Regions from separate parts of the Paenibacillus sp. FSL H8-0168 genome, predicted to be linked through region 3. Evidence: riboswitches for the same ligand, from Rfam matches in the RefSeq annotation. Region 3 holds a riboswitch; each other region holds the start of a gene.
What was found. A riboswitch is a leader RNA that binds a small molecule or an ion and turns the genes downstream of it on or off. The one in region 3 is predicted to bind thiamine pyrophosphate.
Positions count from the first base shown of each region.

Region 1: it holds a riboswitch for thiamine pyrophosphate, as region 3 does, so the genes downstream of both, MHI21_RS04865 (ECF transporter S component) here and tenA (thiaminase II) in region 3, are expected to answer to the same signal.
Region 2: it holds a riboswitch for thiamine pyrophosphate, as region 3 does, so the genes downstream of both, thiC (phosphomethylpyrimidine synthase ThiC) here and tenA (thiaminase II) in region 3, are expected to answer to the same signal.
Region 4: it holds a riboswitch for thiamine pyrophosphate, as region 3 does, so the genes downstream of both, MHI21_RS02400 (ABC transporter substrate-binding protein) here and tenA (thiaminase II) in region 3, are expected to answer to the same signal.

Region 1 covers NZ_CP151948.1:1,060,895-1,068,783, forward strand. Annotated here, with positions in the region: gene MHI21_RS04855 (polynucleotide kinase-phosphatase) at 1-209, shown strand, start outside; gene MHI21_RS04860 (TatD family hydrolase) at 230-1,027, shown strand; TPP riboswitch at 1,071-1,182, shown strand; gene MHI21_RS04865 (ECF transporter S component) at 1,431-2,027, shown strand; gene MHI21_RS04870 (ABC transporter ATP-binding protein) at 2,027-3,478, shown strand; gene MHI21_RS04875 (energy-coupling factor transporter transmembrane component T) at 3,453-4,244, shown strand; gene MHI21_RS04880 (ATP-binding cassette domain-containing protein) at 4,384-5,109, shown strand; gene MHI21_RS04885 (methionine ABC transporter permease) at 5,102-5,773, shown strand; gene MHI21_RS04890 (MetQ/NlpA family ABC transporter substrate-binding protein) at 6,051-6,908, shown strand; gene MHI21_RS04895 (hypothetical protein) at 7,255-7,674, shown strand; gene MHI21_RS04900 (DUF4132 domain-containing protein) at 7,690-7,889, shown strand, end outside.
Region 2 covers NZ_CP151948.1:864,471-872,359, reverse strand. Annotated here, with positions in the region: gene acnA (aconitate hydratase AcnA) at 1-508, shown strand, start outside; gene MHI21_RS03995 (YitT family protein) at 853-1,689, opposite strand; gene MHI21_RS03990 (hypothetical protein) at 2,196-2,348, shown strand; gene thiC (phosphomethylpyrimidine synthase ThiC) at 2,470-4,314, opposite strand; TPP riboswitch at 4,501-4,613, opposite strand; gene MHI21_RS03980 (IclR family transcriptional regulator) at 4,769-5,512, opposite strand; gene MHI21_RS03975 (alpha/beta hydrolase) at 5,811-6,848, shown strand; gene MHI21_RS03970 (Fe-Mn family superoxide dismutase) at 7,108-7,889, shown strand, end outside.
Region 3 covers NZ_CP151948.1:4,486,631-4,494,519, reverse strand. Annotated here, with positions in the region: gene MHI21_RS19795 (helix-turn-helix transcriptional regulator) at 1-543, shown strand, start outside; gene MHI21_RS19790 (aspartyl-phosphate phosphatase Spo0E family protein) at 842-1,009, shown strand; gene thiE (thiamine phosphate synthase) at 954-1,667, opposite strand; gene thiD (bifunctional hydroxymethylpyrimidine kinase/phosphomethylpyrimidine kinase) at 1,664-2,494, opposite strand; gene thiM (hydroxyethylthiazole kinase) at 2,491-3,333, opposite strand; gene tenA (thiaminase II) at 3,408-4,097, opposite strand; TPP riboswitch at 4,235-4,337, opposite strand; gene MHI21_RS19765 (NAD-dependent malic enzyme) at 4,430-6,151, opposite strand; gene MHI21_RS19760 (glycosyltransferase) at 6,549-7,670, shown strand; gene MHI21_RS19755 (transporter) at 7,675-7,889, shown strand, end outside.
Region 4 covers NZ_CP151948.1:517,792-525,680, reverse strand. Annotated here, with positions in the region: gene MHI21_RS02415 (EAL domain-containing protein) at 1-472, opposite strand, end outside; gene MHI21_RS02410 (bifunctional 2',3'-cyclic-nucleotide 2'-phosphodiesterase/3'-nucleotidase) at 748-2,850, opposite strand; gene MHI21_RS02405 (pyridoxamine 5'-phosphate oxidase family protein) at 3,071-3,505, opposite strand; TPP riboswitch at 3,776-3,885, shown strand; gene MHI21_RS02400 (ABC transporter substrate-binding protein) at 4,077-5,120, shown strand; gene MHI21_RS02395 (hypothetical protein) at 5,128-5,310, opposite strand; gene MHI21_RS02390 (MTH1187 family thiamine-binding protein) at 5,622-5,915, shown strand; gene MHI21_RS02385 (ABC transporter permease) at 5,912-6,688, shown strand; gene MHI21_RS02380 (ABC transporter ATP-binding protein) at 6,733-7,683, shown strand; gene MHI21_RS02375 (TatD family hydrolase) at 7,676-7,889, shown strand, end outside.

The DNA.
Region 1 (7,889 bases), 2.4 Mb from region 3:
TTTACGGTATGGATTATCTTGCCCCTGAGAATTTAAAGCGTCTGAAGCAGCGTCGAACGAACAAAAAGGAGCGTCATGCCCTGATGGAAGGAGCGCTTGGTATGGAAGGCGTGGAACGTTTTGTCCGCAAGGATACGGTAGATCGTATTCATGAATGCGTCCTTGCCGCGCTATCGCTGGAATCGGAGCCGATTGATCCGAGATTGTAGTTTGCGAAGGAGGGATTGAGATGGAAAGGGGTACACCGTTAATTGATATTGGTGTGAACTTGATGCACCGTTCGTTTCATGCAGATCGGGAACAGGTGGTAGAGAGAGCCGCGGCTGTAGGGATTTCACCGCTGATTATTACCGGGACCAGTGTCCGCAGCAGTCGGGAGGCTTCTCAGTATGCAGCACGTTATCCGGGCAAGCTGTATGCGACAGCTGGCGTGCATCCCCATGATGCCAAAGACTGCAGCGCAGACACGATTCAGCAGCTCCGCCAGCTGGCGGGTCAGCCGCAGGTCGTATCCATAGGGGAATGCGGATTGGACTATAACCGTGATTTTTCGCCACGTGATGTGCAGCGTCGATGGTTTGGGGAGCAAATCCAACTGGCGTGTGAGCTGAATATGCCGTTATTTCTGCATGAACGAGATGCACATGAGGACCTTGTCGCTATGCTTCGGGAGTATCAAGGGCTTGTCGATAAAGCGGTAGTGCATTGTTTTACTGGCACTGAACAGGAATTGCATACGTATGTAGAAATGGGACTGTATATCGGGATCACCGGCTGGATTTGCGACGAACGGCGTGGCAAACATCTGCGTGAACTGGTCAGAGATATTCCCTTGGACCGTCTGATGATTGAAACGGATGCTCCATTTTTGACCCCGCGTAATTTGCCCGTGAAGCCCAAAGAAGGGCGTAATGAGCCCGTGTATCTCGCTCATATTGCTGCTACGGTTGCCGAATGTACAGGTCGAAGCATGATGGAGATCGAAATCGCGACGACGGAGACAGCCAAACGTTTCTTCGGATTATAGGATTGTCAAAGCCATAGATGTGGTATATATTATAGTGAATTAAAAGAGCATTGTCGGGAGCTTGAGAAAGTCAGGCTGAGAGGGTGGCCCTTGCCACTGACCGTGAAATCTGATCTGGGTAATGCCAGCGTAGAGAAACCAAGAACACTATACAGGAATGCCGCTTGTTTTGCGGTTGTCGATAGATTCAATGTATGTCCTAGCATTTTACCTTGACCCTGACTTTGGCTTGGTATCAGTGTAGTAGCTTAGACTACTGGTTATATAAGGCATATCGACGAATGATGTTTTGTATGGTGCTTCACCTTTTACTGCGCATAAAGCTTGCCTGGAGATTCAGCTCCAGACAAGCTTTTTTTATGGCCAAGAGGCCAATTATAAGGAAAAAGGGGAGCACGCAATAATGAATACTGCTGTAAGAGCGTCCAAAGGGTTGAAGCTGACTGATATTTTGGTCACGATTGTGATATCTGTTGTGTTCGGGTTGGTCTACAAAATATGGGGACCTGCCTATGATTTGATGAAACCATTTGGTCTACACGCCGAGCAACTGATGTATGGCATGTGGTTTATGGCAGGCACGTTTGCTTATCTCATCATTCGCAAGCCGGGTGTTGCGATTTTGGCAGAGGTGGCAGCGGCAACGGTCAGCGCTTTTTTGGGAAGCGAATGGGGCATGTCCACCTTGTACTATGGCCTGCTGCAAGGCTTGGGAGCGGAGCTGTTTTTTGCGGCTTTTCTGTATCGAAACGCAAACCTATGGGTTGCTTCGCTAGCTGCGGCTGGGGCGGCTGTCGCTTCTCTGATTTTAGACTTCAGCTACGGGTATATTGATCAGCTTTCGACCTGGAACTATGTTTTGTATATTGGATTTCGGATGATTGGCAGTATTGTGATTGCCGGGGTATTCGCGTTCTATCTGGCTAAGGCATTGGAGGTAACCGGAGTTACACGAAGTTTGAGACCTGCAACGGAACAAGATTATAAGGGGCTGGATTGATGAGCCGGGCAACCGAAGATGTGGTGGCTTCGATCACCCGTCTACGGTTGAAATTCCCCGGTGAGCAAGAGCTGCTTTTTCACAATATGTCTTTGTCTGTCCACAAGGGGGAAAAGCTGCTGCTACTGGGACCGAGTGGATGCGGTAAATCAACACTGCTCCAAGTGTTAAGCGGTCTGATTCCACGCACGATAGAAGTGCCCATGAAATGCGATGCTGCTGTAATCCCAAGTGTCTCAGGTATTGTATTTCAAGATCCTGATACGCAGTTCTGTATGTCATATGCAGACGAGGAACTGGCTTTTGTGTTGGAAAATAATCAGATTCCCCGGGAACAGATGCAATCCCGTATTCGCGAGCTGCTGATACAGGTTGGTCTATCGACGGATGATATACACATGCCCATTGGCAACATGTCACAGGGAATGAAGCAGCGTCTGGCGATTGCGTCTGTGCTGGCTATGGAGCCAGAAGTGCTTTTTCTGGATGAGCCCACGGCTTTGTTGGACGAGGAAGGCACCACACAGGTTTGGGACACCATTCGCAACATTTCGGTAGACCAAACGCTGGTGATCGTAGAGCATAAAATTAATGAAATCGTCCATGATGTGGATCGGATTGTGGTGCTTTCTGCTCAAGGGGAGATCATTGCGGATGGAAGGGCAGAAGAAGTATTTCATGTGCATCGGCAGGCATTGTCTGAGTACGGCGTGTGGTACCCGGGAGTATGGAATGAATCGTCTTCGCCACGTTGGAGTGAATCAGTGACACAACAGAACGGTGCGGGGATTGATTTGCTGGAGCTGGAACATTTTAGTGGTCTCCGCGGTTTAAGTTCAGTGATTTATGTGGAGCATGCGCAGGTGAAGCCTGGCGACTGGATTGGCGTGGTCGGTGAAAACGGGGCTGGCAAAAGCTCGCTGCTGCTCTCCATGATGCGCTTACTTCGCACACAGGGACGTTATAGCGTGCGCGGAATTGAGGCAGGCAGTACAGAACAACTGGCAGAGCGTATCGGGTTCGCATTTCAAAATCCCGAGCTGCAATTCGTAGCGCATACCGTACGAAAGGAACTAGAGTATTCGTTACCCAAGAGCTTGTTTAGTGCTGAACAGTGCCGGGAGCGGGTGGATCGGATGCTCGTACAGTTCGGATTGGAGCGGCTGGACGAGCGTCATCCGTATCAGCTTTCGTTAGGCCAAAAAAGGCGGTTGAGTATTGCTACGGCCATGATCCGTGAGCCGGAAGTGCTGCTGCTGGATGAGCCGACTTTTGGTCAGGATGCGCGTAATACCTTTGTCATGCTGGATATGTTGGAGCAGTTGAGAGCGGCAGGCACGGCCATTGTGATGGTCACGCATGACCCGGAAATTGTTCGTCGATATTGTACCGATATATGGCGGATTCAGAAAGGGGCACTACAGTATGAACCTGACCTTTCCCCATCATAAAACATGGCTGCATCGCGTGAATCCGGGCTTAAAGCTCGTTATGTTTTCCATACTGTTTGTGGTCGTTATAGTCATTCATGATCCGAATGTCATGTTTAATGTTGCGTGTTCTATGCTGTTGCTGCTTGTCTGGTCAGGCCATCCATGGAAGAGGCTGCTGCTGTACGGTTCTCCCTTTATATTGGTGTTTATTTCAACTTCAACGGGCATGATGATGTTCGGCAAAGGGGTGACGACCTGGTGGTCATGGGGCTTGATCCATGTGACGCAGGAAAGTTTTTACCGAGGCATGCATCTGGGCTTTCGTGCGCTGAGTATGGCTGCGGTAGGGTTGCTGTTTGGTTTAACGACTCGTCCGGTGGACCTTTTTTATTCACTGATGCAGCAATGGAGGCTCTCTCCGAAGTATGCGTACAGCTTTTTGGCAGCCATGCGGTTGATGCCCATGATGGTGGAGGAATTCCAGGCATTGAGACAAGCACACCGTATTCGAGGTTTACATCAGCATGTGTCCAAATGGAATATGTATGCCACACTCCGCAGATATGCGATTCCGCTGCTCGCTCAAAGTATCCGGCGTGCGCAGCGAATTGCTATTGCCATGGAAGCCAAGGGTTTTGCTAATGAAACCAAGCGCACGTATTATTATGCGATTGGCTATTCGGCTGTAGATATTTTATTTATTTTCTGTTTTGTGGTAATACTTACGCTGGCTTGGGGATTCGGTATCCGCTTTCCTTATGTAGGGGTATGGGATGTACGTTAATTGTTGTCAAAATGCTTTGCCCGTTTTCTGCTCTGTGGTATATTAATGCAATGGGAATTGACGGCTCGTACAGACCCGCCCGGGCTGGCGGGCTTATTACATTTTCCCGCAGAAATGGATCATCAGGAGGCCAAGTTTCATGATTACGCTGCATCAGGTAAGCAAGCATTATACCACCTCAAGCGGCCAATTTCATGCGGTTCAATCCGTGTCCCTTCAAGTGGAGGAGGGGGAAATTCACGGTATCATAGGTGCCAGCGGTGCCGGTAAGTCTACGTTGCTCCGGTTGATGAATGTATTGGAAAGGCCGGATGAGGGAAACGTGGTTGTAAACGGGGAAGATTTGACTCGCATGCCGGAAAAACGTCTCCGTGAAGCGCGGCGATCGATAGGGATGATTTTTCAGCATTATCATCTTGTTCACAATCGGACGGTCAGTGGAAATGTGGCAATGTCGTTGGAGCTGGCAGGTGTCGCGAAAAAAGAGAGAGCGGAACGTGTGCGCGAATGCCTGCAATTCGTCGGTTTAGCTGATAAAGCAGAACAGTATCCGGCACAACTGAGCGGAGGCCAAAAGCAACGTGTGGCGATAGCCAGAGCGCTGGCGAATCGACCTGCGGTGCTGCTGTGTGATGAGCCGACCTCGGCGCTTGATCCGCAGACGACCGCGGATATTCTGGGCGTGTTACGGGAGATCAACCGGGAACTGGGAGTTACCATTGTAATCGTAACGCACGATATGGACGTGGTACGCAATATTTGTACCCGTGTATCAGAAATGCGGGATGGGAAGCTGCTTTCAACGCAGCGTGTAGCTGACACTGCGGTAGATTCAACAGCGGGAGCAGGTGAAGCTGATGAATGAAATGCTGAGCATCATTGCGCAATATCAGTCTGAGATATGGAAAGCCATCGGAGAGACGTTTATCATGGTGGGGATTTCTATCGCAGCAGCTGTACTGTTAGGGCTTCCGGCAGGAACGATTTTGTATTTGTGTGGTAAAGGGCAAAAATATGAAAATCGACTGCTGTTCACCCTATTGAATAGTGTGGTCAATGTTATCCGCTCATTCCCATTTTTGCTGCTCGTCGTGTTTATGATTCCATTTACACGTCTGGTCGTAGGGACGGCGCTGGGCACGATGGCTGCAACGGTTCCCTTGTCAGTGGTGGCCATCGCCTATTATTCGAGGCTGGTGGAGCAATCATTGCTCGAGGTGCCCAAAGGTGTAATTGAAGCCGCTACTTCTATGGGGGCATCCACCCTCCAGCTTATTTTTAAATTTCTGTACGTGGAGGCTCGTTCCGGGCTTGTACTGGGTTTGACCACGTCCACCATTAGCTTCATCTCCTACTCCACGGTGATGGGCATTGTGGGCGGCGGCGGGGTAGGTGATTTTGCCATCCGCTACGGTTACCAGCGTTTTGAAACAGGCTTGATGGCGTTCACCATCGTTGTCATGATTATTTTCGTACAAACGATCCAGTTCACCGGAAGCACCATATCCCGCCGGATCGACAAGCGGTAAGGTGGAATTGTAACTTTCACTATACTTGCACAACTCACTATGGGAAATAAAAATGACTTTACAGTACCTCAAAAGCGGAGCGGGCAGAATTGTTCTGGAGAAGCGTCAGCGTTCGCCTTTGAAACGGGATTCTAACCTATAAATTGTGTTACAAATCAGAGAGAATCCCATTTCAACAGCGATCAGAAGAACAATCTGCACGTGAAGCGGCTGCGGCTCCCACTGTAACTCATTTTTTATCTTCCTAATCACAATTTACTTGGAGGTTCCTCATCAAATGAGTCGGAAAAACAACATGAAAACGAACTTGAAATTACTTACACTATTTGCTGTCGTTATACTACTGGTTGCTGGATGCGGTGGTCAAAAGCAGGCTGCTCCAGAAACACAGTCTAAAGAAGCAAATTCCCAAAAAGAAGTGACCCTGAAAGTAGCAACGCTAATCCCACCGATGACAGATGTGCTGGATATCGTGAAGCCGCTGCTTAAACAGGACGGAGTCAATCTGGAAATCGTCGTGCTTTCAGACAATATCCAACCGAACAACGCATTGGCAAGCCGGGAAGTAGATGCTAACTTCTTTCAGCATGCTCCTTTTATGCAACAATATAATGAAAGCAACAAGTCTGATTTGGTGGCGATAAAACCTATTTACAACGCCATTTACGGCGCGTACTCCAAAAAATACAAGAACGTTAAAGACCTGCCCGAAGGTGCGACTATTGCCATTGCCAATGACCCGGCCAATACTGGACGTTCTTTAGTAATGATGGAGCAAAACGGTTTGATCAAGCTTAAAGAAGGCGTAGGCTATAATGCTACACAGGCTGATATTATTGAAAATAAGAAAAAATTTGTGTTTAAAGAAGTGGATTTGTTGATGCTAGCGCGGTCACTGGATGATGTGGACATGGCTGCCATGTATCCCGCATATGCCAAGCCGCTCGGTCTGACACCGAAGAAGGACGCGCTGATTACCGAAAAAGACGATACGCACTTTGCCATTAATCTGGTAGCGCGTAAGGATAATGCAGATTCCGATGCTATTCAAAAGCTGGCAAAGCGAATGACTGGACCGGAAGTACGTAAATTTTTTGAGGACAATTACAAGGATAGCGTTGTTCCAGCATTTTAAATAAATAAGTATGTTGAAACATCGTTTTATGATGAAATACGACCTGTATAATGGAAGGAAGTCTGTGAAGAGCAGATGGTCTCCCTTGTGCAGGTCTTTTTTTTCATCCTTAATATGGAAAGGAATTCTCGAAAACAGGGTATAAAGTCTTATTTTTTAAGGTTTTAGGGTGTTGCACCGCTGCGAATTTTGGTCATAAAGGGCGATGGAGTAATGATAAGGAACATATTAAAATAAAAATACGAACAAACATTCGTTTTCGATTTCGTTAACGGTGTTTTTATATAGGTCAAAAAATTCAGCTGACAACGGGCCAAAAGCGTGAGTAAAAAGGAAGGGGAACGACATGAAGCTGTTTGTAACTGTAAAAAGTTTGGGAAAGCGCAAGCCCGCACTCGCACGACAGGAAATAGAGCTGAGTCCTGCTCCAGAAACATTGCGAGATTTGATTACTGCAACCGTTGCTCTGAATGTTCAAAAGCTGCGGGAAAAGCAGGAGAGTGTCGCGCTGATTCCGTTCCTTACGGGAGAAGAAGTTCAGGCACAAGGCGAGATAGGCAAAGTAGGATTCGGTTCTATATATAATGATGGTATCCCGGATATTAAGGATGCCGTGAACACGGCGATGCAGGCATTTGAAGATGGTTTATACAGAGTTTTTGTATGTGACGAGGAAACTATTGAACTCGATGCTCCTTTGTCACTTAAGGATGGGAATGAGATTGTATTTATACGCTTCACAATGCTGGCTGGAGGCCTATGGTAGAGGGGGAAACGAAACATGCATCAAGAGAACAATGAGCAAGAATATTTCACCACACTGAAGGAGCGCGCAACGCAACTGGATGGACCACAACAGGAGTTGGCTCAGTATGTTGTGGAACTAGGTAAGCTTCATTACATACAGGAGGACGAGGAGCCATTTAACGAATGTCAGCGAATATTAAAAGAACGAGCGACAGAAAGCGGAGAACCGCTGTT
Region 2 (7,889 bases), 2.2 Mb from region 3:
TATCCGCAACAATGTGGCTCCAGGTACTGAAGGCGGCGTGACCAAATACTTGCCAACGGATGAGGAAATGTCCATCTATGATGCATCCATGAAATATCAGGCAGCCGATCAGAACCTGATCGTCATTGCTGGTAAGGAATACGGCACAGGCAGCTCTCGTGACTGGGCGGCCAAAGGTACGCTTCTGCTGGGCGTTAAGGCTGTCATTGCCGAAAGCTTCGAGCGGATTCACCGCAGTAACCTGGTCGGCATGGGTGTACTGCCTCTGCAATTCCAGGAGGGCTATGGCTGGTCCAGCCTGGGCCTGAACGGTCGTGAAACGTTTGACATTCTTGGCATCGACAATGACGTGAAGCCTGGTCAAGAGCTTACAGTGGTGGCTAAACGCGAGGATGGCACAAAGTTCGAATTCCCGGTAATTGCCCGTCTAGACAGCACCGTCGATATCGACTACTACCACAACGGTGGTATTCTGCAAACCGTATTGCGTCAGATGATCGAAAGCTAAGTTTATGAACTTCATATGTAAAGAACCCCCGTTTTGCAGATAAAGCTGCAATCGGGGGTATTTTTTTATTTATACAAACCGAACTTAAGAGTTACCTATAGCGCCACTGCGCAGTCGGATGGTGCTTCCCATCGCCACCGCCCCCGGATTTCTTGAATAAGCCCCTAATCCAGGGTAGAAATCCGGGGACAAAAGCGACCGCTTCGCTTGTACAGCACCATTCCGCCTACTCCGTTTTGATATTCATTTTTCAAGTTCATCTTATTTATATAAAACAAAAAAAGTCGATCCCTCAGGACCGACTTCTAGCCACGTTCTCTTATAACCTTACCTTCGCACGCGAGCTACTTCGAAATATCCAGAAAGCCCTCTCCAAACACGTCCCGCACGTCATGAATGGTAATGAATGCTGCTGTGTCGATGGCTTTCACTATCTTTTTAAGCGCTGACACCTCTTGTTTACTAATGACGATATACAGCACTTCTTTTGGATTTTTAGTGTAATATCCGTGGCCTGACAGGACGGTAACTCCACGATCCATTTTTGTGATAACCATCTCGGCAATTTTATCTTGGTGCTCCGAAATGATCATGACCGCTTTTTTCGGGTTCAGTCCTTCGATCATGAAGTCCATCACCTTTGTACCAACGTACAAAATAACGATAGTTAGCATCAATTTTTCCGGACCAATAATAAAATAGGAAGAGAATGCGACAATCAAATCAAAAAACAGCAAGCCATAGCTGATATTCCAATCCAGATACTTGTTGGCAATCCGGGCTAAAATGACCGTTCCCGCCGTAGTGCCACCTACCCGTACGATTAAGCCAATGCCGACCCCCACCAAAACTCCGGCAAATACAGCATTAATCGTCGGCTCATGCGAATCAATCCGCCAGTTGACCGTTAAATGTAAAAACAGCGAGTTAAAAGCGACCGCAATTATAGTGTACAGGGTCGTTCTCTTGTCCAAAAATTTATATCCGACAATCAACAGCAAGCCATTGATCACCAGATTGACGATCGAGGGAGACCACTGAAACAGGTAGTACAAAATGATCGTAACCCCTGTAACGCCCCCCTCGCCAAACTCATTCGGGATCACAAACAGATTAACAGCTAGCGCGAAAAAAAACGCACCCAGAATAATAAATGCGATATCTGCAATACTTTTTTTCATATATGCTCTAATCCTTTCTATAACATTTCAAAGGATGAATCGCCAGATGGATTGGCTGACTCTTGTTGCCAAAATACGCTGACAACCAGTTCATGGTATCTACTACCAAACATAAAGTCAATACAACTTTGACACTTTAATTCGCCACCAGACTGCCTCAATCCTGACTTGGATTCCGCAAAATTCTCCTTTTACAAGGTTATTCGACAAAAAAACACAATCCCGACTACTAAACTAAGAAAACGGGCCTCTAGCCCTTGTTTTAGACCTAGGCACATTTTCCTCTAAAACGACCATCCTCCTAATCGACATTTTGGACACATATGACCATCTTCCTGTTTTATGTCAAAAGCGTTTTACTTTGAAAAAATGTGGGTATAATGATTGAAACATTACCAAGCAACCTACATAGCATTACGACATCAAGTACATACAAATAGTCCTATACAGACGTTCTAAGCAACTCAATCTGAATTTGACAATATGGAATTGGAGGAATGACCTACATGAATACAATGAACTTAACCGTCCACACCCTGATGCCCTTTCACCACCAATACCAACGTGCCAACGCGGTGAGTATGCAGAAGAAAGAAGATAGCTCGGAAAAGAAGCTCAGCTTTCAGGACATTTTAAATGAAAAAATGGGTAAAAAATAAGGCGCCGTTTATCCGGTTGCATGATCCGCTTTACATAAGCTAAAAAGCCGTAGTTTCCTACATCGACTGTAGAGAACCACGGCTTTTTTAATTCATTTGTTCCTAAACTCACACGTTCGTCTTACTGACCTCCATCCCGATACTGCTCTGCCTTCTCACGCATCCCGGCAGCTACTGCTTCTTGAGTGTTCAGCCCCTTATCCGCTGCATAGGCGCGAATGTCCTGCGTGATGCGCATACTACAAAATTTGGGACCACACATCGAGCAAAAATGTGCTTCCTTGGCGCCCTCTGCCGGTAGCGTTTCATCATGGTAAGACAAGGCCCGCTCGGGATCAAGCGACAGATTGAACTGATCCCGCCACCGGAACTCAAAGCGTGCCTTGGACAAAGCATCATCCCGCTGCTGCGCCCGTGGATGACCCTTCGCCAGATCGGCAGCATGTGCCGCAATTTTGTAGGTAATGACACCCTCGCGGACATCATCCTTATTGGGCAGACCCAAATGCTCCTTAGGCGTAACATAGCACAGCATGGACGTCCCGAACCAACCGATCATCGCCGCCCCGATGGCTGAAGTAATATGATCATATCCGGGGGCAATATCCGTCGTGAGCGGTCCCAAGGTATAGAAAGGAGCTTCCTTACAAATCTCCATTTGTAAATCCACATTCTCTTTGATTTTATGCATAGGGACATGTCCTGGCCCTTCAATCATAACCTGAACATCGTGCTTCCATGCGATTTGCGTTAGCTCGCCCAACGTTTCTAGCTCTGCAAACTGTGCTTCATCATTCGCATCATAGATACTACCTGGACGTAGACCATCCCCGAGAGAAAAGGCCACATCATAGGCTTTCATAATTTCGCAGATTTCTTCAAAATGCGTATACAAAAAATTCTCCTGATGGTGCGCAAGGCACCAGGCTGCCATGATCGACCCGCCCCGGGATACAATTCCCGTCATTCTATTCGCCGTCATCGGTATATATCGCAGCAATACACCCGCATGAATTGTAAAATAGTCCACTCCCTGCTCCGCTTGCTCAATCAGCGTATCGCGATACAGCTCCCACGTCAGCGCTTCTGCTTCGCCGTTCACCTTTTCAAGTGCCTGATACAGCGGTACAGTCCCAATCGGTACAGGAGAATTCCGAATGATCCATTCACGTGTTGTATGGATATTACGGCCTGTGGACAGGTCCATAACCGTATCGGAGCCCCAACGCACAGCCCAGGTCATTTTTTCCACTTCCTCCTCGATGGAGGAGGTAACCGCAGAATTACCAATGTTCGCATTGATCTTCACGTGAAAATGACGCCCAATGACCATTGGCTCACTTTCCGGGTGATTGATATTCGAAGGCAAAATGGCTCGTCCAGCCGCCAATTCCTGCCGTACAAACTCAGGCTCGACCCCTTCGCGGATCGCCGCAAATTCCATTTCGGGCGTAATGATCCCTCGCCGTGCATAATGCATTTGCGTCACTGTACGCCCTTGCGAAGCACGAAGCGGACGGTTGGTCACGCCGGGAAATTCCACTGTCTCCCGTTTGGAGCCAGGTTTCAGTCCATTATCCTCCGGCTTGACGGCGCGTCCCTCGTAAGCCTCCACATCGCCCCGTTCCAGTGCCCAAGCTCGCCGTAATGGAGGCAGGCCCTGACGGATATCGACCTGATAGGCTTGGTCGGTCATGGGACCGCTTGTATCATATACACGCAATGGCTCATGATGCTCCGTGCCCTGCGGCGTATGTGTAGGATGAAGAGCAATTTCGCGCTCTGGCACGGCAATGTCCGGCCGTGAGCCTTGACTATATACCTTACGGCTCCCTGGAAAGGGCGTTACCCCACTGGCTTGCTCCCTGTTTGTCTTCTCTACCTCAACTTCTTTTGTTCCTACCAATCTTACTTCTGCTGATTTCAATTCTGTTCCTTTTGTTCCTTCTGCTTCTGTCGGCTTCATTGTCCATTCCTCCCGTTTCGATGAAATGACACACCGATCCGGAACCATTCCCAGGGTGGCGCTGATCTATGCAAAAAAGCCGGTTCCCCAGGGAACCGGCTAATCTAACGAGACAGCTATCCAGACAGTACGCATATGGAGTAATCCATTCCAATGCGCCACTGAAGACAGCAGCCGCGTATACATTTCAATGGCCGATTACTTCCCTACGCTGGTATGATCCAGATCAGGTGCAAAGGGTCCGGAATCTTGCACGATTCCATCTCAGCCCGGCATTACAGGCTCCCCCAGTAACTGTGATACTTCTATTCACATGAGGCGGATATAACAGACATCCCGCCTTCCTTACCAGACTACTTCAAATTTATGGCTTTGGCAACCCTTTTAGGTTCCCTTTACCAAGGAGACGTTCCCCATCAAATCACTCTGCTTGCTTCAACTGTGTTCATTCTTGTTACGGGAGCATAAGCCCCATTTCCTTCGCCGCTTCGATCAAAATCGGAGCAAAGTCATGTAGCGTCTCGGGTGCAAGTCGACTGACCGGGCCAGATACAGATAAAGCCGCAGTGACCTGTCCCTTCCGGTTCACAATTGGCGCTGCCACAGCAGCAGCCCCTGGTTCCCGTTCTTCATAGCTGGTCGCATAGCCTTTCTCGCGAATGTCCTGCAGCTGGGCTTTATAGACCTCCGGGTCTACTGAGGGCGGCCATTCATCCCCGCTTAGCAGGGCTTCCAGCTCCTGCGGCGGCATAAAGGCCGCCAGCACCTTGCTGGAGGCCCCTACAGCCAGCGGCATACGCGCACCTACAGGCGCGACCCTGCGGATCGCCTGATTGCTCTGCACGGCTTGTATGCGAATACGCATGCTGCCGTCCCGTAAGTACAAGCTGACCGTCTCACCCAGACGGTCACGTAGTCCTTCCATTGCAGGTTGTAACAGCACCGCCGGCTCGTCACTTTGGGACAAATGCGTGGATAGCTCCCAAATGCGGAAGCCCAGTCGATATTTTTCCGTTTCGGCATTCCGAACGACAAAGCCCCGATCCTCCAACGTAGTCAGCAGCCGATGAACCGTGCTTTTATGTAGACCAATTTTGGAGGCAATCTCCGTCAGGCCAAGATCCGAATTTGCGGTAAAACACAGCAGTATATCAAGTGCACGCTCTACAGCGCGAACGGTTAATTTACGGTCTTCCATCGTGAACCGCTCCTCTTGTATCCATATTCGTTTCACACTATGAAACATGGTTACATAAATTATATAGAATAGTCGCGGCTACTGTAAACCGATGTTTTTGTGACAACCATATTACAGAACGAGAACAAACATCGACAATTCTTTGCATCATTTTTACTTTTCCGGTTCAGGCGTTGACTTTGGATAATCCCCATCATACGATAATAGGTATCTATACGGACCTACACTACTATTTTCAAGTGGAATTATACCTAAATTCTATGAAACGAAGATCAATTTTATATAAGGAGGCTCTTACATGATTTCGACATCCCAGCGCAACGCTCAGCTACAGACCGCTGTTCAGGAGCCGTCCACCCCACTCTTTAATCCCCGTCTGCTGCGGTTCAAGCACGTTGTGATTGCTCTGCTGCTGTCGGTCGTCTTTTTTCTGTTGTTTTGTTTTATTGCCTTGCATGCTTACATCGCATGGGTACTTACGAATCCCACCGTTGCACCACTGTACTCTAATCCGATGCAGGCCAAAAACATGCCTTATGAGGAAGTCAGCTTCCCTGCCAAGGATGGTAGCCGCATCGTACAAGGCTGGTATATCCCGGCGGATCAATCGCGGAAAACGATTATTTTCAGTCATGGCTATGGGGCTAACCGCGAAGAAAGCTGGATTCCCATGTATGATCTGGCGCATTATGCCCACAGTTTGAACTTTAATGTGGTCATGTTCGATTATGGATTTGCGTCACAAAACAGCAAAGCAGTCGCAACCGGAGGCAAAGCAGAATCCCAACAGCTCCTCGGAGCAATTCAGCTTGCGAAGCAACGCGGCTCGTCGGAGATTATCGTATGGGGCTTCTCCATGGGGGCAGGAACCGCTCTTCAGGCGGGCTTGCAAACCAAGGATGTGGACGCAATGATTTTGGACAGCACCTTCCTGCTGGAGCCGGATACGCTGTACCATAACATTCACAATCAAATTAATCTGCCAAGACATCCGTCTTTGGAAATTCTGGAGTTGCTGTTTCCAGTCTTGAACGGCACCAGCTTGCATCAGATTCCATATCAGGAGGTTAAAAAGGAAAACTATCCGTTCCCGATCATGTTTGTGCATGGTACACAGGATGAAAAAGCTCCTTATCCTATTGCGGAAAAGCTCGCTGCCAATCAAACCAACCCGCTTTCCAGTGTATGGATTGTCAAAAACGGGATACATGAGCTTATTTTCAGAGAGCACCCTCGTGAATATTTGCGACGGGTATCGACGTTTCTAAGCAGTGTACAGGAGCTGGAGGACAAGAAAACCATCGCTGATGCCCACAAACAAACGACTACGAAGTAAAGAATTATTTTTCGAAGAACTGTATTCTATTCTTCCCCTTGAAGAAGCCTGTCTATGGACACTTAACCCGTGCCGTAGCTGGGCTTCTTTTTCGTTTTCCATGGGTATTTATTGTTTTACGTAACAGATGTGACCGGATTAAGGGAGTTCATAGACATATTCCTGATGAGACAGCGAATATACTGGGTACGTATGCATCCAGGGCAGATCTGCCAGATCGGCCGGATAGCCATAGTAGGATACGGGAGGTAAAAAAACGATGCTGAGTACTTATGGGTCTTTTCTGCCCTTACGTGTGCTGGAGGAAATTCGGCATTGGAAGCAGCAGGAAAGTTGGCATGTGGAAGTGATTAAATCCGCTACCGAGGGACTGGAGCCTACTTATGTACGGCTGCTGGATGATTGGCGGACTGTATTCGAACAGACGGAACGCACCGCCATAGAGTTGCTTGAAGAGCAACGGAGCGCGCTCGATCCGGCAGATCAGGCGTGGCATCAGGAATGGAAACAGATGTCGGCTGCTCCACAAGCACATACACACGAATTCACTGAACATTCAAAACAGTCAAGGGGATTAGACGCATCATCATCTGTAAAGATGCCATTGTCAGAGTCAGCCTCAAACTCTCAGCTTGACTCACAAGAATTAAATCGTCGACTGGACGATTTGCTGCAAACCGCAAACCGTCAGTCACAGGAGTATGTACGGCAGCTCGGGCTGCTAAGCGAGCACAGTCATGCATTGCGTCAGCAGCCAAAAGCCGCCGGAATTGTATTACACGCGGCACATGAAAGCCAATATTTCCTGATCTCGACAACCCCCTTTCAGGAACCTGGCTCCATCGCAAGGGCTGCTAGGTTGTATCATGTAGCTACAGAGGGTGAGAATTACCCAGAGGAAGCGTTTCGAGAACGGCAGGCAGGCATAAGGGGAGAAGGCGCATGGACCACTAAAGGCGTCAAGTCCAGCCAGGCGCAACCTTCGGCAACGGAAAAAACCTCAATCGGCCGGTCGGTTCCTATTGGGGGACATCGGCTACC
Region 3 (7,889 bases):
CACTGGGTCAACTTGTTCAAGCATTGGGCAGAAGGTAATACTTATGTAAATAAACTCCTATCTGGAGATACGAATGTGCTTCCTCATTATGTTGAATATATTGCATCCACATCAATCACTACCGAGAATGAAAAGCTATCCAAGTTGCTGAACGTTATGATAGCTGCTAACCGATATGCAATAGATATCAATGATGTCCTTTCACGTTTTGAAGTGGAGATTAATTCTTTTGCTCTGCTATCACAATCTACTGATATGTACACCCAACAAGTGATGCCGGATTATTTTGCATGGTTTGGTTATGAACTGGCTTATTACTATTTAAGACGGGGAATGTTCAATGATGGCTTTAAACACTTAATATATGCATTGGTAAAAGCCCACATACTAAATAATGAGACTTATTTTATAAACTGTACGGGACTTTTTGCACATTTCCAAGCACATGCGCTTCCCGAAACAAGGGAAGAGTATTTCAAACTATTAGAAAAGGTGTGGTTAGACAATGTTGAAAAAAATGATTCTGCTGGTCAGCGCAGCTAGCTTCTTGTTTATTTTATCAATGCCTGTTCAGTCGCATAACCAAAATCAAAGAATAACGCCTCAAGTACAAATTGGAGGTGCTTAAAACGGTTAGGTTGTATGTTCTAATATTCATTGAATCTTTTTATGAAAAAGAGCCTCGGTCCCGCTTTATTCGGGGGGACGGAGGCTTTTTTACGTGGATTTTGGGGCTTTGCTGTTTATGCAAACTTTTGTGATGTTCTTTTTTTGTTAGGCGCATCATTTGAAAATCCAAAAAACGTCTTTTTGTTATAAAATATGACATATAGGAGGGATCATGCTGATGAATCAAAGTGTGACTTTACTTTGTGTCGAAAGGGCTAGGAAGAAACTGTACCAGGTCCAGAAAAAGTATGGATTTTTAACACATCCCAAAGTAATAGAACAATCTAAAAAGCTGGATGATCTGTTGAATCAATATCAAACATGTAGATCGGATCATTGAGAAATGAGACCATATTTTTCTTTAATTCCTTGACCGCACCTCTAACCTGCTCTGTCTGTGTCACGGCTGAAATCACCGCTACACCATCTGCACCTGCACGTGCGACTTCCTTAACACGGTCCACTGTAATACCTCCGATTCCAACAATCGGCACATCAATTCCCGCTTTACGCATCTCATATAAAATTGCCGGTCCCTGTACGGCATGGGCATCATCTTTCGAGATGGTGGGATAGATGGGCCCGACGCCGAGATAATCAGCACCTTGCAGGATGGCTCGACGTGCTTCCTCAATGGTATGGGCGGAGACGCCTAAAATTCGATTTCCGATTCGCTCGCGGACGGAATCGGCGGATTCATCGTCCTGACCGATGTGAACACCGTCGGCGTCCAGTTCAAGAGCCAACTCCACATTGTCATTGATGATGAAGGGGACACCAGCGTGACGGCACAGTTCCTGTAGCTGGCGCGCGAGTTCGAACATAGGAACGCCCGTTAACGCGCCGAGACCCTTTTCTCGGAACTGGACCATGGTTGCCCCGCCAGCCAGAGCCTCCTGCACGACCCAGCCTGGTTCCGCGAGGCAATTCACGCTTCCAAGCACCAGGTATATCTGTAGATGGCGGCGCACCACCTCTGACAATATTCTGCCGCTCATAGAAGCATCTCCTGACGACGTCGGTAGGCCCAATGATTGGTTGGGCCGTGTCCCTGTCCCAGAGACAACGTATCCTCAATCGCCGCCTGGATGAAGGCTTTACCATTCGAGATAGCCTCCGGTACAGACATCCCTTTCCCTAATTCCGCGGTAATCGCTGCCGAGAAAGTGCACCCTGTTCCGTGTGTATGGACAGTCCGTACTCGCTTGCCGCTCAGCTCTATAAAGGCGGTTCCGTCAAAAAGCAGGTCAACAATTTGTCCGCTGCTCTCGCTCTCGTCAGCGTGGCCACCCTTGATCACAACGAATTTTGGTCCCATACTGCTAATATGTCTCGCAGCCTCGCGGCGATCCTCCATCGTATGGATACTTATCCCTGTCAGGGCTTCCGCCTCCGGGATATTCGGTGTAACGACCAGTGCCAAGGGGAGCAGGTCGTCCTTCAAAGCCTGCACCGCTTCCAGTTGCAGCAGTTCAGCGCCTCCCTTGGCAATCATCACGGGATCGACGACGACCTTTTTCCAGCCGAACTTTCGGATCTGCTCGCTCACAAGACGGATGATGCCGGCATTAAACAGCATACCAGTCTTCAGGGCATCCACTCCAAGGTCTAATCCTACGGCTTCGATCTGTTCTGCTGTTGCTTCCTCTGGTAGCGGATATACGCCGTGGACTCCTAAGGTATTCTGTACGGTAACGGCTGTAATAGCCGACATGCCGTACACGCCAAGTTCTTGAAAGGTTTTGAGATCAGCTTGAATTCCAGCCCCGCCGCCACTGTCCGAACCAGCAATCGTCAGCGCTCTGGGTACACGAACGTCTGTCATCGCGCACCACCTGCTGCTGTTGTTCCGGCTTCATGGATCGAGACATGCCCCTCTAGTGAACCTGTATGCAGTTTGGCCAGCTCGTCGAGAAAGGCAATCTGGAAGCTGCCGGGCCCCAGCTCTGCGGTACGTGCTGCGGCTCGAGAAGCTGCTGCACCGTAAAATGCCAAACCTGCTGTACCTGCGAGCAGCAGGTTGGGTTCAACAGCTGCAAAGGCACCTAACACAGAGGTCAGCAGACAGCCTGCTCCGGTTACCTTCGTGAGGAGCGCGTCTCCGCCGCTAATCATTCGTGCTTCGGCCCCATCGGTGATGACGTCCTCTTTTCCAGTAATGACAACCATCGTATTGAGCGTTCGAGCAGCCCGAATTGCCAGATCGACATGGTCGCTGTCAGCACTGTCACCGGCATCTACGCCTTTAATCTCACGCGCTTCTCCAACAAGATGTGCGACTTCGGCTGCATTGCCCCGCACCAATGAGATTTTGACTTCACTCAGGATTCGCAGTGCCGATTCAGTTCTAAAGCTCGTTGCTCCCGCACCGACCGGATCTAGCAGCACCGGAACACCGTGTGCATTCGCCGATTGTCCAGCAATGATCATGGCATCCACCAGTTCGCGGTTCAGTGTACCGATGTTTAACACGACGGCGCCTGCTATTTTTGCCATATCTGCTACTTCCTCAGGTGCATAGGCCATCACCGGGGAGGCGCCCAATGCATACAGACCGTTGGCCGTAAAGTTGGTGACTACCACATTGGTCATATTGTGAACGAGGGGTTTGCTGTTTTGTACCTTCGTCAGGAGATCCGAATAACTTTTTTTCCATGTACTCATAATGATTATCCTCTCTATAGTTGGTGGTTCAACAGGGCATTAACCGTACTTCACGCATCGAATCGCCAGGCTGACTATTCCAAGACCGCTGCCTGCATCTGGACCGGCCATTCTTCCTGCTTATAAGCCATATCCCAGAACTTATATTCCAGCTGGCAGCTCAGTATAAAATGCTCAATCATCCGCTCCCGCTCAGCAGCCGTTGCGTCTTTCGCCCAAGCATCTACACGTTCTCGGAACTTGAGTGTTGTATCATCAAGCTGGTCTCCATAGAAGCCAATCCATTCATAGAACGGATGAGACTCATCCGGCTTTACTTCATCCAGCAGCCTGCGACCAATCTCGGCATACGTCCACATACATGGCAGCAGCACAGCCAAGATCTCGCCCAGGCTACCCTCATGCGCAACCGTCAGCATGTGACGGATATAGTGATGAGCCGACGGAGCGAGCGGATATCCCTGCAACTCTTCATAGGTCACCCCTGCGACAGCACAGAAATTTTGATGCGGATGAACCTCGCTGTGGAGAATAAAAGAGATTTGTTCATTTAATACAGCCATATCCTCCCGATTGGTGCATTTGGAGATTGCGATGCCGTATATCCGCATGTAGGCGTTCAAATATTCAAAGTCCTGTTTTACATAGTGAATCAGCTGTCCCCTTGTCAAACTTCCTTCAGCAATACCTCTCACAAAGGGGTGCTCAAAAATCGCTTGAAAAATGCCGTCCGCCTGCCGACGGAGTTCTTGTGTAAAACTCAATTTCCCCACCTCCATCAAATTGAAGAGCAAGAAGTCCTGTAAGAATATAATTCCGGAACAACGCTAAAAAGCCGCCCCGGAAAAATGGGAGCGGCTTCAACAATAGGCCCAATACGCAAAAAACGCTTGAAACCTTATATACGAAGGCTCCACTTTCCTACGCTAGTACGAACTAGATCAGGTTCAAAGGGTCCAAGATACGTTCTTGTCTCAGCCATAGCGGCTCCCCTAGTGGACTTCTATTCTTTTGACTATTACTGTACATACGTTCATACGCTATGTCAAACATAGTGTGCAAAATATGAAATTTCCTCTAGTTAGGTGTTTTGAGCTTAGTGAGGGTGATGAATTACACTTTCCACAGCTTTGACCTTGGCATATTCCGGTTTCCACATTGCATCTCGTATAGCTTGTTCCACATCTGAAATGTGCGCCTGAGCTACCTGATCCTGTATCGCGGCTTTTGCAACCGCAATCGCAACAGCGTACGAAACTTCGCGTAATTTTCGGATATGAGGGAGTAGCGCACCGCCAGGCGTATTCGAATCTACACCATTGGCAACAGCAACTGCTGCCGCTGTAAACATCGCAGGGGTAATCCTTTTGGCTTTAACCACAATCGCACCCAGACCCAGTCCCGGAAAAACAAAGGCATTGTTCGCCTGTCCAATCTCAAATTTCGTACCGTTATAGGTGACGGGCTCAAAAGGACTTCCGGTTGCAATCAGTGCTTTGCCATCGGTCCACCGGATCAAATCCTCGGGTACTGCTTCTGCAAGGTTTGTAGGATTGGACATGGGCATAATGATCGGGCGTTCTACATGTTTTGCCATCTCCTTGATGATCTCTTCAGAAAAGGCACCTGCTACACCGGAAGTTCCAATCAATATCGTAGGCTTCACCTGACGGATGACCTCTAGCAGTGGTATTTTGCCGTCACCCGACCGGGTCCATGAGCTGACTTCATCCTTTTTGCGCACATACGGTTTCTGATATTCCAATACGTCTTCCATATCTTCCATTAACAGCCCGCGATAATCAAAGGCCCAAAAGGACTTGAAGGAATCTTCTGCGGAAAGGCCGTCCTCGATCATAGCACCCCGAATTTGATCAGCATTACCGATTCCTGCTGCCCCTGGGCCGAAAACAAGTATTTTTTGTTCACGCAGCGGAGTCTTGGTGACACCCACCGCCGAAAGAATCGCAGCCAAGGTCACCGCTCCTGTACCTTGTATATCATCGTTGAAGGTGAGTATGCTTTGACCGTATTTTCCTATAATATGGCGTGCATTTACGCTGCCCACGTCTTCCCAATGTAAAAGCGCCTTTGGGAATTGCGCTAACGTTTTGCTGATAAAAGTATCAATAAACTGGTTATAGGCTTCTCCGCGAACCCGTTTATGGCGGTTTCCGATGTACAGTGGATCATTCAGCAGCTTTTCATTATTTGTACCTACATCTAGTACAATTGGCAGCACCCGCCCGGGATGAATGCCTGCCGCAGCCGTATACACTGCAAGCTTGCCGATAGCAATGTTAATCCCCCCGACTCCCCAGTCACCAATCCCTAAAATACTTTCGGAATCTGTCACGACGATCAGATCCACATCATGGCCGCTCAAACCGGAATTATAGAATGCTTGTCCAATGCCATTCGGGTTATCTATCGACAAATATATGCCTCCAGGGCGGTTGTACTCGTGACTATATTCTTGAATCGCGGTTCCTACGGTCGGCGTGTAGACTACGGGCAGCATTTCACTCAAATGATCGGTTAGCAGCCGGTAGTAGAGTACGACATTTCGGTTGTGAAGGTCGTTGAGAGAAGCATTTTTTCGCAGCATGGTGGGTTGTGCCAGAAACTGCTGATATGCCCGTACGCTCTGTTTCTCCAATGAAAGGACGGTTGGAGGAAGGATTCCTTCCAAACCCAGCTCCTTGCGTTCTTCTTCTGTAAAAGCGACACCTTTGTTCAAAAGGGGATTTGCCAACACATCCTTTCCCCGTAATGGAGTAGATAATGACCCATCGCGATTGACATAAAATGCTTCCATAGAAAGACCTTCCTTCTCTTCATTTTCATAACTATTCATAACGAAAGATGACATGTTGTCCATAGTATGGACGTGCAAATATGTTTTATTCTTGCATTTATCTATGACAAAATAACCATATTTGTTTCTTTCTAACGATATAAAAGAACTAACTTTCAATATAGACTCGCTAACCATTCCTGATGACTTTGGTTCTAATGAATCAGGTCTAAGTGCTCTGTTTTTATCAAATATGAAAATTAGTTTTTCTTCTCTTATCTCCATATATATCATGGAGTGTCAGCTATTTTGTTAAGAAAATATGAAGCATTTGGACATTAATTTAATCCCTATAAGCAAACATTCTTAATTCTTTTTCAACAAAATAGAACTATTCGGAGGAAAAGGAGAGGTTTGTGTGCAGGGACCTATAGCCATTTTTAGCGATAATGACAGGGCTATTGATTATCCCAATGTGATTTGTTTTTACCAATTTATACAGTGCGAGGACACGGAGGCAGCTTCAGTCTACGAGAACGCATGTTGTTGCCTGATTGATTATAGGGAGCCGGGGCAGGCAGTACGGAAAGCCAATCAGATCCGTAGCCAATTTCCGCAAATGCCATTGTTACTGGTGACGGATGTAACATTTCCGTTCAGTGATCAGCATATGGTGCAAATCATCGGAGTAGGTCGTTTGCGGCTGCTATTTTGGCAAGCCAATGACAACGAAGAAATGCTCTCGGAAATACAAAGCTTGCTCTATCCCGAGTATTCGACCAAAAGCCAACATATTGCATTTATCTTGTCTGTATATAACGAAGAGCAACGTTTTGTTCATGTCAAAACCTTTGCTGAACGATTGCAGGTCTTTATCCGCAGCCATATTATTGAAGGTTCGATTTATCTCATTGATGATGGCAGCTACGATGGTACGAATGCCTTGATTAAAGCGCTGGAGGCAGCCACGGACTTGTCCGTAAACCGGATTAATCAGAATCTTAGCCCGCTGCTTCAAACAAGGGAATTGGGACGCAATACACGTAAGGCAGGGACGTATCTGGAAGGGATGCGGACCATTGGTGCGGATTACTACGTATTTGTGGACGCAGATGACTCCTTTTTTATTGAGGATATTGCCAGAATGATTAATGTTGTTCAGCAGGGCTATTATGATGTCGTGATCGGAACCAAGGATATGACCGCTGAGAATCGATCTTTATTGCGATCTGTCGTCAGCTTTGGTAAGCGAGTCATTTCCCGTCCTTTTTTACCCACAGGTGTGGTGGATTCCCAGACTGGGCTTAAAGTGATGAGTTCGGTTGCAGTGAAGCGAATGTTTCCGCATTTAAAGGAACAGCTCGGACTGGCGTTGGATTTGGAAATGATGTTTATTGCCAAGCGACTCCAGCTTCGTGTGCTGCAATTACCCGTCAAATGTATTGACAGGGATGGCTCGCACATCCATGTCTGGAAGGATTCTATTCGTTTTTTGCGCTCCATCATTGATATTTGGCGACTGGATCGGCGGGTGAGATAACAACGTGAACAACCGAGTACGATCGTTGATGTTTCCTCTCTTTAATGTGCTGCTTAACGGATTTAATTTTTTCTTCCACATTGCAGCGAGCTGGTATCTTACCGGACAAGCTTATGGCCAGGCGAATGCGCTGCTGGCGCTTTTTGCGCTTTTATCCGTTTTGGGTTTATCCATCCAGCTATTAACTGCCAAACTGGTCTCTAAGGGAGACCAAAAGCT
Region 4 (7,889 bases), 1.8 Mb from region 3:
CGATTTCAAACAGTCGGAAAGGCTGAAAAGGTCTCTCCGCATGTGACGGACGCAGTAAAAATTCAAACCCGATAATATCCAGCTTATGGTCAACAATAGGTTGCATATGGCTGGAAAAACTTTGATCCTTAATGATATTCACGATATCCGGATGTTGCAGTCTGGCTTGCAATTGACTAAATAAAAGCCAGTCCTCATATCCTTCGACATGATGCAAGCCGGTCACCACAATTTGCATATGGTTCAAGTATTCCTGCGGCAGACGAGCCAGTCCGTTAACCAGCTGTTCCAGCTCTGAACGGCTGTCATAGCGAAACTCTATGCCACCCTCACGCTCATGTTCCTGCTTCATTTGTTCCGATAGCATACCCAAACCATCTAATGCTGGAGTAAGCGACACCCTGGAATGCCTAATTCTGAGAAATCCTTGATCCTTAATAGGTAATATGATGCTGCAATTGCTGCATGTCATAATGGTCCTCCTCGGAACAATTTTCCGGTTTTTTCACCATTATATCACAAATAACTAGAACAAAAGTACTATATAACTACGTGTTTTTACAAAAAACTAGCTTATTCTTAACGACAACTTAGGACTTAAGTATATATTCGACAAAAACAGAAAACTTTTTGCACTCATGATAAATTCGGGGGCTGTTGTTTTTGACATTAAAAAAAGCAGCAAATCTCTTGGTTAAAGAGACTTGCTGCTTCACTCTGATATTGATTAAAAACTAAAGTTCGAAGTTATTTGGACGCCTTTGGCTTCGTTGTTTTAGCTGGTTTAACAGTCGCGGGTTTGGTCGTTTTAACAGCAGGCTTTGCTGTTGCTTTCGCGGGAGCCACAGCTTCCTTTACAGGAGTCGTTGCTGCACTAGGCTTAGCGCCAGCTTTTAAGCTGTATTTGGCAAAGCCGTCTGCCGCGCTGCTCAAGAATGAAATTTGTTGATTTCCTGCCAGCACGTCTTTGGCATCAGGAGAGGACTCGAAAGTAACCTTTGCCTGACCAAAAGGAGCAATAGACCAATTGCCATCCGCCGATGGATTAATCGTTCCGTTCGTACGGATATAGTCAACAATGACCTGGCGACTTTCATCCGGTGCTGCCATCACAATTCGTTTGCCATCTGGGTTGGCCAGTTTGGATGAGGAAGCACGATAGTTATTGGTGGCCACGATAAATTTCTGTGCAGGATCTATCGCTTTTCCATTGTATTGCAGATCCTTGATACGATGAGCTGAAGAATCAATAATAGTTCCCTTGGCATCATATCGTGCAGGCTGAGTTACATCAATCTGGTAATTCACACCGTCAATGACATCAAAATTGTAGGTTGGGAAATCTTTGTTGATCAGCGATTGCTCCTCAGTTTGCTTTGGATCAATGCGGTTGAACTGACCCGCAGACCACTCCAGCCATTCCTGAATTTCAGCACCGGTCACTTCTACAGCATGAACCGTGTTCGGATACACATACAGGTCGGACACATTTTTAATCGCTACCGTACCTTCAGGAATGTTGGTGTAATACTCGGCTCCGTTTCGACCGCCGGCCTTGAATGGAGCGCCTGCCGACAATACGGGAAGTTTTTCGTATTCAGTTCCTTTAAGATGGTTTTGAACATACCATTTCTGTGCATTCGTCACAATTTGAATAGAGGGGTCGTCCTGCACTAATGCAAAATAGCTGGTAATCGGTGCAGTCGTTGTTCCAACAGGTTGACGAATATAATCCAGCGTTCCTTGATGCTCTTCTTTAATCGCATCAACCAGTTTAAAATCAGGAATAAACTGCGTAGCCTGATTGGTGGTACTCACAACCGGACGCACTTGAGACTGAGAGTTGGTTACGTTCCACTCACGGTTTTTCTTTTCCAGGCTCAGATCAATAATGCCCAGATCCTTGCCCCATGAAGAAGCTTCTACTGCTGGTACGCCATTAATGGTTCCTTTATCCAGATCTACCCCGCTCATATCTTTAAAATCTGGACCTGGGAAAGATTTGTGAGCATGCCCAAACAGAATCGCGTTAATTCCGTCCACCTTGCTCAAATATTTAACGGCATTCTCCATCATTGGCGTTTGCGGCACATCTTCATAGCCTGTATGTGCAAGCACGACAATAATGTCAGCCCCTTCTGTTTTCATTTGAGGAATAAACTTTTTGGCTGTTTCCACAATATCCTTTGTAACGACCTTATCCTTTAAATTGGCTTCATCCCACTGCATAATTTGAGGTGTGACCAAGCCGATGACACCCACTCTGAGTGTATGCTCTTCGCCCTTCTCATCCATTACTGTTTTATCAAGAATCTGATAAGGGGTAAAATAATTTTTAGTAGCTTGGCCCTCTTTATCAACATAAACGTTCGCATTTACATAAGGAAAATCAGCTCCCTTGAGCGACTTCTCCAGAAAGTCGAGACCGTAGTTGAATTCATGGTTGCCCACTGTAGCTGCATCATAGCCCATCAAATTCATCATCTTGTAGACCGGATGGACACCGCCTTCTTTCTCAAAGGTTTTGTTTCTGGCCATATAATCGCCTAATGGGTTGCCCTGCAGCAAATCACCGTTATCGAACAGCATACTGTTTCTTGTTTCACTACGTGCCTTCTGGATCAAACTGGCTGTACTAACCAAGCCATATTCGTTGGTTTCTTTGTCCGAATAGTAATCATAGTTCATCAGCGACGCATGAATATCCGTTGTTTCCATGATCCGCAAATTCACCGTAGCGCTATCGCGAGAATCGCTAGCTGCCCAGGATGGAGCGGCCGAAAACACCAGCATGCTACAAGCTACAACGGCTGCTGTAAACCCTTTAAACCAATTTTTACGAAATAACAAAATATACCCCTCCTCATTAAGGTGTATGCCTCATATACATACTTTTGCACATATATGTAAGCCTTGAACCCACCATTTCTATTTTAATCCAACGCCACGCAAAAGAGTAGTCATTTACTTAAATTATTTATGAAAAAATAATTAATTTTCTCAAAAATAAAAAACCAGCAAACCTCCTAAAAAACTCGGAGATTCACTGGTTTATCCATTTATATTCTCATTATTTATTCCACACTTGGCGCTCCGTTTGCTGACCCACATACTCAATGCGAGTCGGATTCACGTCCAGAATGACATAATCGGGATCATCCGGTCCGGAAAACCATTCCTTCAAGGAATCGTTCCACACTTGTTTGCGGAGCCCCTCATCAGCTGTAATCTGGACAGTAGCCTCCACTTCTACGACTTCCTTTGTACCGCCAACTTCATAACCCAGCAGCAGATAAGCATTCGGATTATCCTTTAGCTCATCCACTTTATGCGTTTTGCGATCTGTCGCCAGATGAATGTTCATTCCATCGTTAAAAAGGGCCATATAGCGTACTTTCGGTTTGCCACCCTCTACCGTACCTAACGAGCAAAATTTGTTGTTATCCAAAGCCTTCACAATGGCTTGTTCTAGTTGGCTGCGATCCAATGTTTCCGTTTTACCCACAGTACAACAACTCCTTTTCACGAATTAGAATTCTCTACGGCCATGCCATTGGGCACCAGCCCATCTGAACCTACCTGCGCAGCTGTTCTGAAAATAACATGACCCGATCAGATCGGATTGATGCATGCTCATTTTCAGATCAAAGCTCACAGTAAAAGTGTACCCTGTCGTTCGGCAAATGAACCGTCATCTCTTCCTCCATGCTGGACAGACCCGCATTCAAGGCATATAATCGTCGTAGTAAACCCGAATAAATGAACCCATTAAACCATACAATGCCAGGGGTGCTGGAATCGGCCGGCTGAGAGTGTGTCCCAAGACACTGACCCTTACAACCTGATCTGGGTAATGCCAGCGTAGGAATGCTTAAGCAAGATGTGCCTTTTTTACATAGGACCATCCCTTACTTTGGTATATACAAGCGCAAGCGTCCCGGAACCTCGGGGCGCTTTTTTGTTGAAGATTAAGTTGTTGGAAAGATCGCGTCCGACAGATGTTATTTTTATGAAAATGGGGAACCTAAGCTGTCTGATTGGACGGATAACGGGTAATTAAAGGAGAGAACACAACGATGAAGCGCATGAAAATGTTAAGCCTGGGACTGATCAGTCTGTGGCTCATGGCCCTGACCCTGACCGCTTGCGGTGGAAGTCCCTCCACATCCCAAGAAGCGGCTCCCGCTACCAACACTCAAACGTCTACTCCGGCAGAGGAGCTCAAAGATGTTAAAGTCGTGCTCGACTGGACACCCAATACGAATCATACGGGACTCTATGTTGCCAAGGACAAAGGATTTTACGAAAAAGCGGGTTTGAATGTTCAAATTATTCAACCTGGTTCAGGCGGAGCCGATCAAATGGTTGCCTCTAATGCTGCACCTTTTGGTATCAGCTACCAAGAAGGCATCACACAGGCTCGTACGCAAGGCGTGCCGCTTGTATCCATCGCTGCAGTGATTCAGCATAATACCTCAGGCTTCGCAGCCCCGGTAGATCGCGGAATTAAGAGCCCGAAAGATTTTGAAGGTAAAAAATACGGCGGTTGGGGCTCTCCCGTAGAAGAAGCGGTCATGAAATCCATCATGGATTCAGACAAAGGCGATGTGAGCAAAGTGAAGATCGTCAACATGGGCAATGCAGACTATTTTACAGCCGTGAAGCGGGATATCGACTTTGCCTGGATTTTCTACGCATGGACCGGAATTGAGGCCCAGCTTCGAGGTGAGCCATTGGATATGCTGTATGTAAAAGATTATTCCAAAAGCCTCGATTACTATACACCTGTAATTGTGAGCAACGAACAGACAATAAAAAATGATCCAGAACTGGTCAAAGCGTTCATGGACGCTACCGCACAAGGCTATGAATACACTATCGCCCATCCAGAAGAAGCCGCGCACATCTTAGGCAAAGCTGTACCGGAGCTGGATAAAAAACTGGTACTTGCCAGCCAAAAATGGCTAAGCCCGCGTTATCAAGACGATGCCGCGCAATGGGGTGTGCAAAAAGCGGAGGTATGGCAAAACTATTCGGACTGGATGTACGAACGCAAGCTGCTCAGCAAGCCTTTGGAAGTGGATAAAGCCTTCACAAACGACTTCTTGCCCAAGCGCTGATCATTTGTTAAAACGCAAAATAAGACCGAACTAAAGAAGTGAACGAAGCGCCACTACGCAGTCGGATGGTGCCTCCCATCGCTGTTGTACCCAGATTTCTTTTATGAATATCCAGAAGTTGAAATCTGGGTACAAAGGCGAATGTTAACGCTTGTACAGCACCATTCCGCCCACTTCGTTCTCGTTCCACTTGGTTTATTCTTTAGTCTCATAGTGTCTAAGCGCAAAAGCAGGTACGCTTATGTGAGAAAAATACAAAATACCGTACAACCTGGCTTTAAAAATAAGGTGCTTTTAAGGCAGTTGGCAGCGTAGCGGTTCATTTGAATCTGGAGAAGCGAAGCGTTCGCCTTTGCCGTTGGATTTTTACCTTTAAAATTTAATTCAAAGAATCCCAAGGCAACAGCGATCGTAAGATCAAATGAAACGCGAAGCGGTCTCCCCCGCCTTAAACCAATTTATTTTCCTATAACTTAAACAATAAAGGACAGGTGAATTTTCATGGCTAACACACTGCTCAGTATTCAAGTAATCCCTAAAACTCCTAATAACGAGGACTCTTACCCGTATGTAGATAAGGCGATTGAGGTCATTCAGCGCTCCGGCGTCAAACATCAGGTGAATCCATTGGATACGACCATGGAGGGCGAGCTCGACGAGTTGCTGAAAGTGGTTAAAGAAATGCACGAGGCTTTGACGGAAGCGGGCAGTCCCAGCGTCATTTCACAGATCAAAATCGCACATAACCCACAAGGCATCAGCATGAACAAGCTGACCGAGAAATATCGCCCATGAATCCGAAAGGCAAGAACGCATCCTGGTGGAAAAGCGTATGGCCGCCCCTTGTGGCGGTCCTCTTCTTTTTAACGGCCTGGCAGGGGGCGGTTTCCTATTTACATATTGAATCCTGGCTACTGCCAGCTCCATCTCTAATCGTACAAGAGGGCATGGGGCAATCGGCGTTGCTTGGAGCCCATACATGGGCTACGATTCGTCTGACACTTGCGGGATTCGCAATAGGGACAGCAACGGGACTGTTGATCGCCATCGTTCTTCATACCATTCCTTTTCTCAAATCTGCTCTATACCCGCTCTTGATCCTTAGCCAAAACATTCCGATCATCGCTCTGGGTCCGCTGCTCATGGTGTGGTTTGGTTTTGGCGTGCTGCCCAAGCTCATGGTCATTACCTTAGTATGCTTTTTTCCCGTGGCTGTAGCGGCCATGGACGGGCTGACTCGAACAGACCGTACGATGATGAACTATATGCGGATGTCGGGTGCAAGCCGCATGTCTATTTTTATGAAGCTGGAGCTGCCACATTCCCTGCCGCAAGTCTTTTCTGGCGTTAAAATTGCTGCTACCTACAGTGTGATGGGCGCGATCATTGCCGAATGGATCGGAGCTAGTGAAGGAATTGGGTATTATATGCTGCTGCAAAAATCGGCCTATCGCACGGACCTCATTTTTGCTGCCATCGGCATTATTGTCGCACTCAGCTTACTCATGTTTGTGGTTATTTTACTACTGGAGAAATGGTTGGTTCGCTGGAAACCCGATCGAGAGTAGCTTCCTCCTTGAATTAAATACAGCAAAGAAAGGACGTGGCGCGTATGAGTCTGCATCCAATTGACTTATCATCACACAACGTGGCTAATGAACAACGAGCCGGGGAACAACAGAGTCCTTCAACTGCTCCTCCTGCTTTGGAATTGGACGGGATCAGCCTTGCCTTCCGCGAAAAGCGAAGCTTACTGCCCGTTCTGCAGGATGTATCCCTCACAGTCAATCCAGGAGAATTCGTTTCCCTCATCGGTCCGTCAGGCAGCGGCAAAAGCACGCTATTTCACATCATCGGCGGGCTACTCAAACCACAGCAGGGACGTATCCGTATGCACGGACGGGACATGACTGGTGAACGTGGGCATATCAGCTATATGCCGCAGCAGCCCGCCCTTTTCCCGTGGCGCACCACGCTGGACAACGTACTGCTTGGGCAGGAAAATGCTCCACGTAAAACTACAGCAGTCCCCCCTCAGTACACCAGTGAACACGAGCGTCGCAAAGAAGCCTTGCAATGGCTCGAACAGGTTGGACTTGGTAAATTCGCCAAGGCGTATCCACATACGCTGTCTGGTGGAATGCAACAGCGCGCAGCCTTTCTACGAGCACTACTCAGCCCGCAGGAATTAATGCTGCTGGATGAGCCGTTCAGCGCACTCGATGCGCTGACACGTGCAGACATGCAGCAATGGTTATTACGCATGTGGGAGAAGAACCGCCGTTCTGTGCTGTTTATTACCCACAGCATTGAAGAAGCGCTGCTGCTCTCCGACCGCATCTATGTGCTGTCGGCGCGACCTGCTTCGGTGGTGCATGTCGTAGATGTCCCTTTTCCCCGCCCGCGTAGGGAAGAAATCACCCTCGATCCGCTCTTTATTGAATGGAAGCGGACCATGACCAGCTGGATGCGCGAGGAAAAGTACAAACTGGACGCCAACATGGAAAATGCTCAGAGCGTCCACAAGAATATCCCGGAAGATGGATTGAATCGACATGAGTGACGTAAAAGTTCGATGTGCATTGAAATGGAACAGCCAAACAAAGCCAGGCTTGGATTTGACCGCAATTGAGCCCGCTCCATTAATCGACGCGCACATTCATGTAGACAGCTACCCGCCTGAACAACAGGAGTTATTGCTCACTTCACTTGCCGATAGCAGCGTCCAAGCCGTGATAGCCGTGTCGATGCATCTGGGCTCCAGCCGAG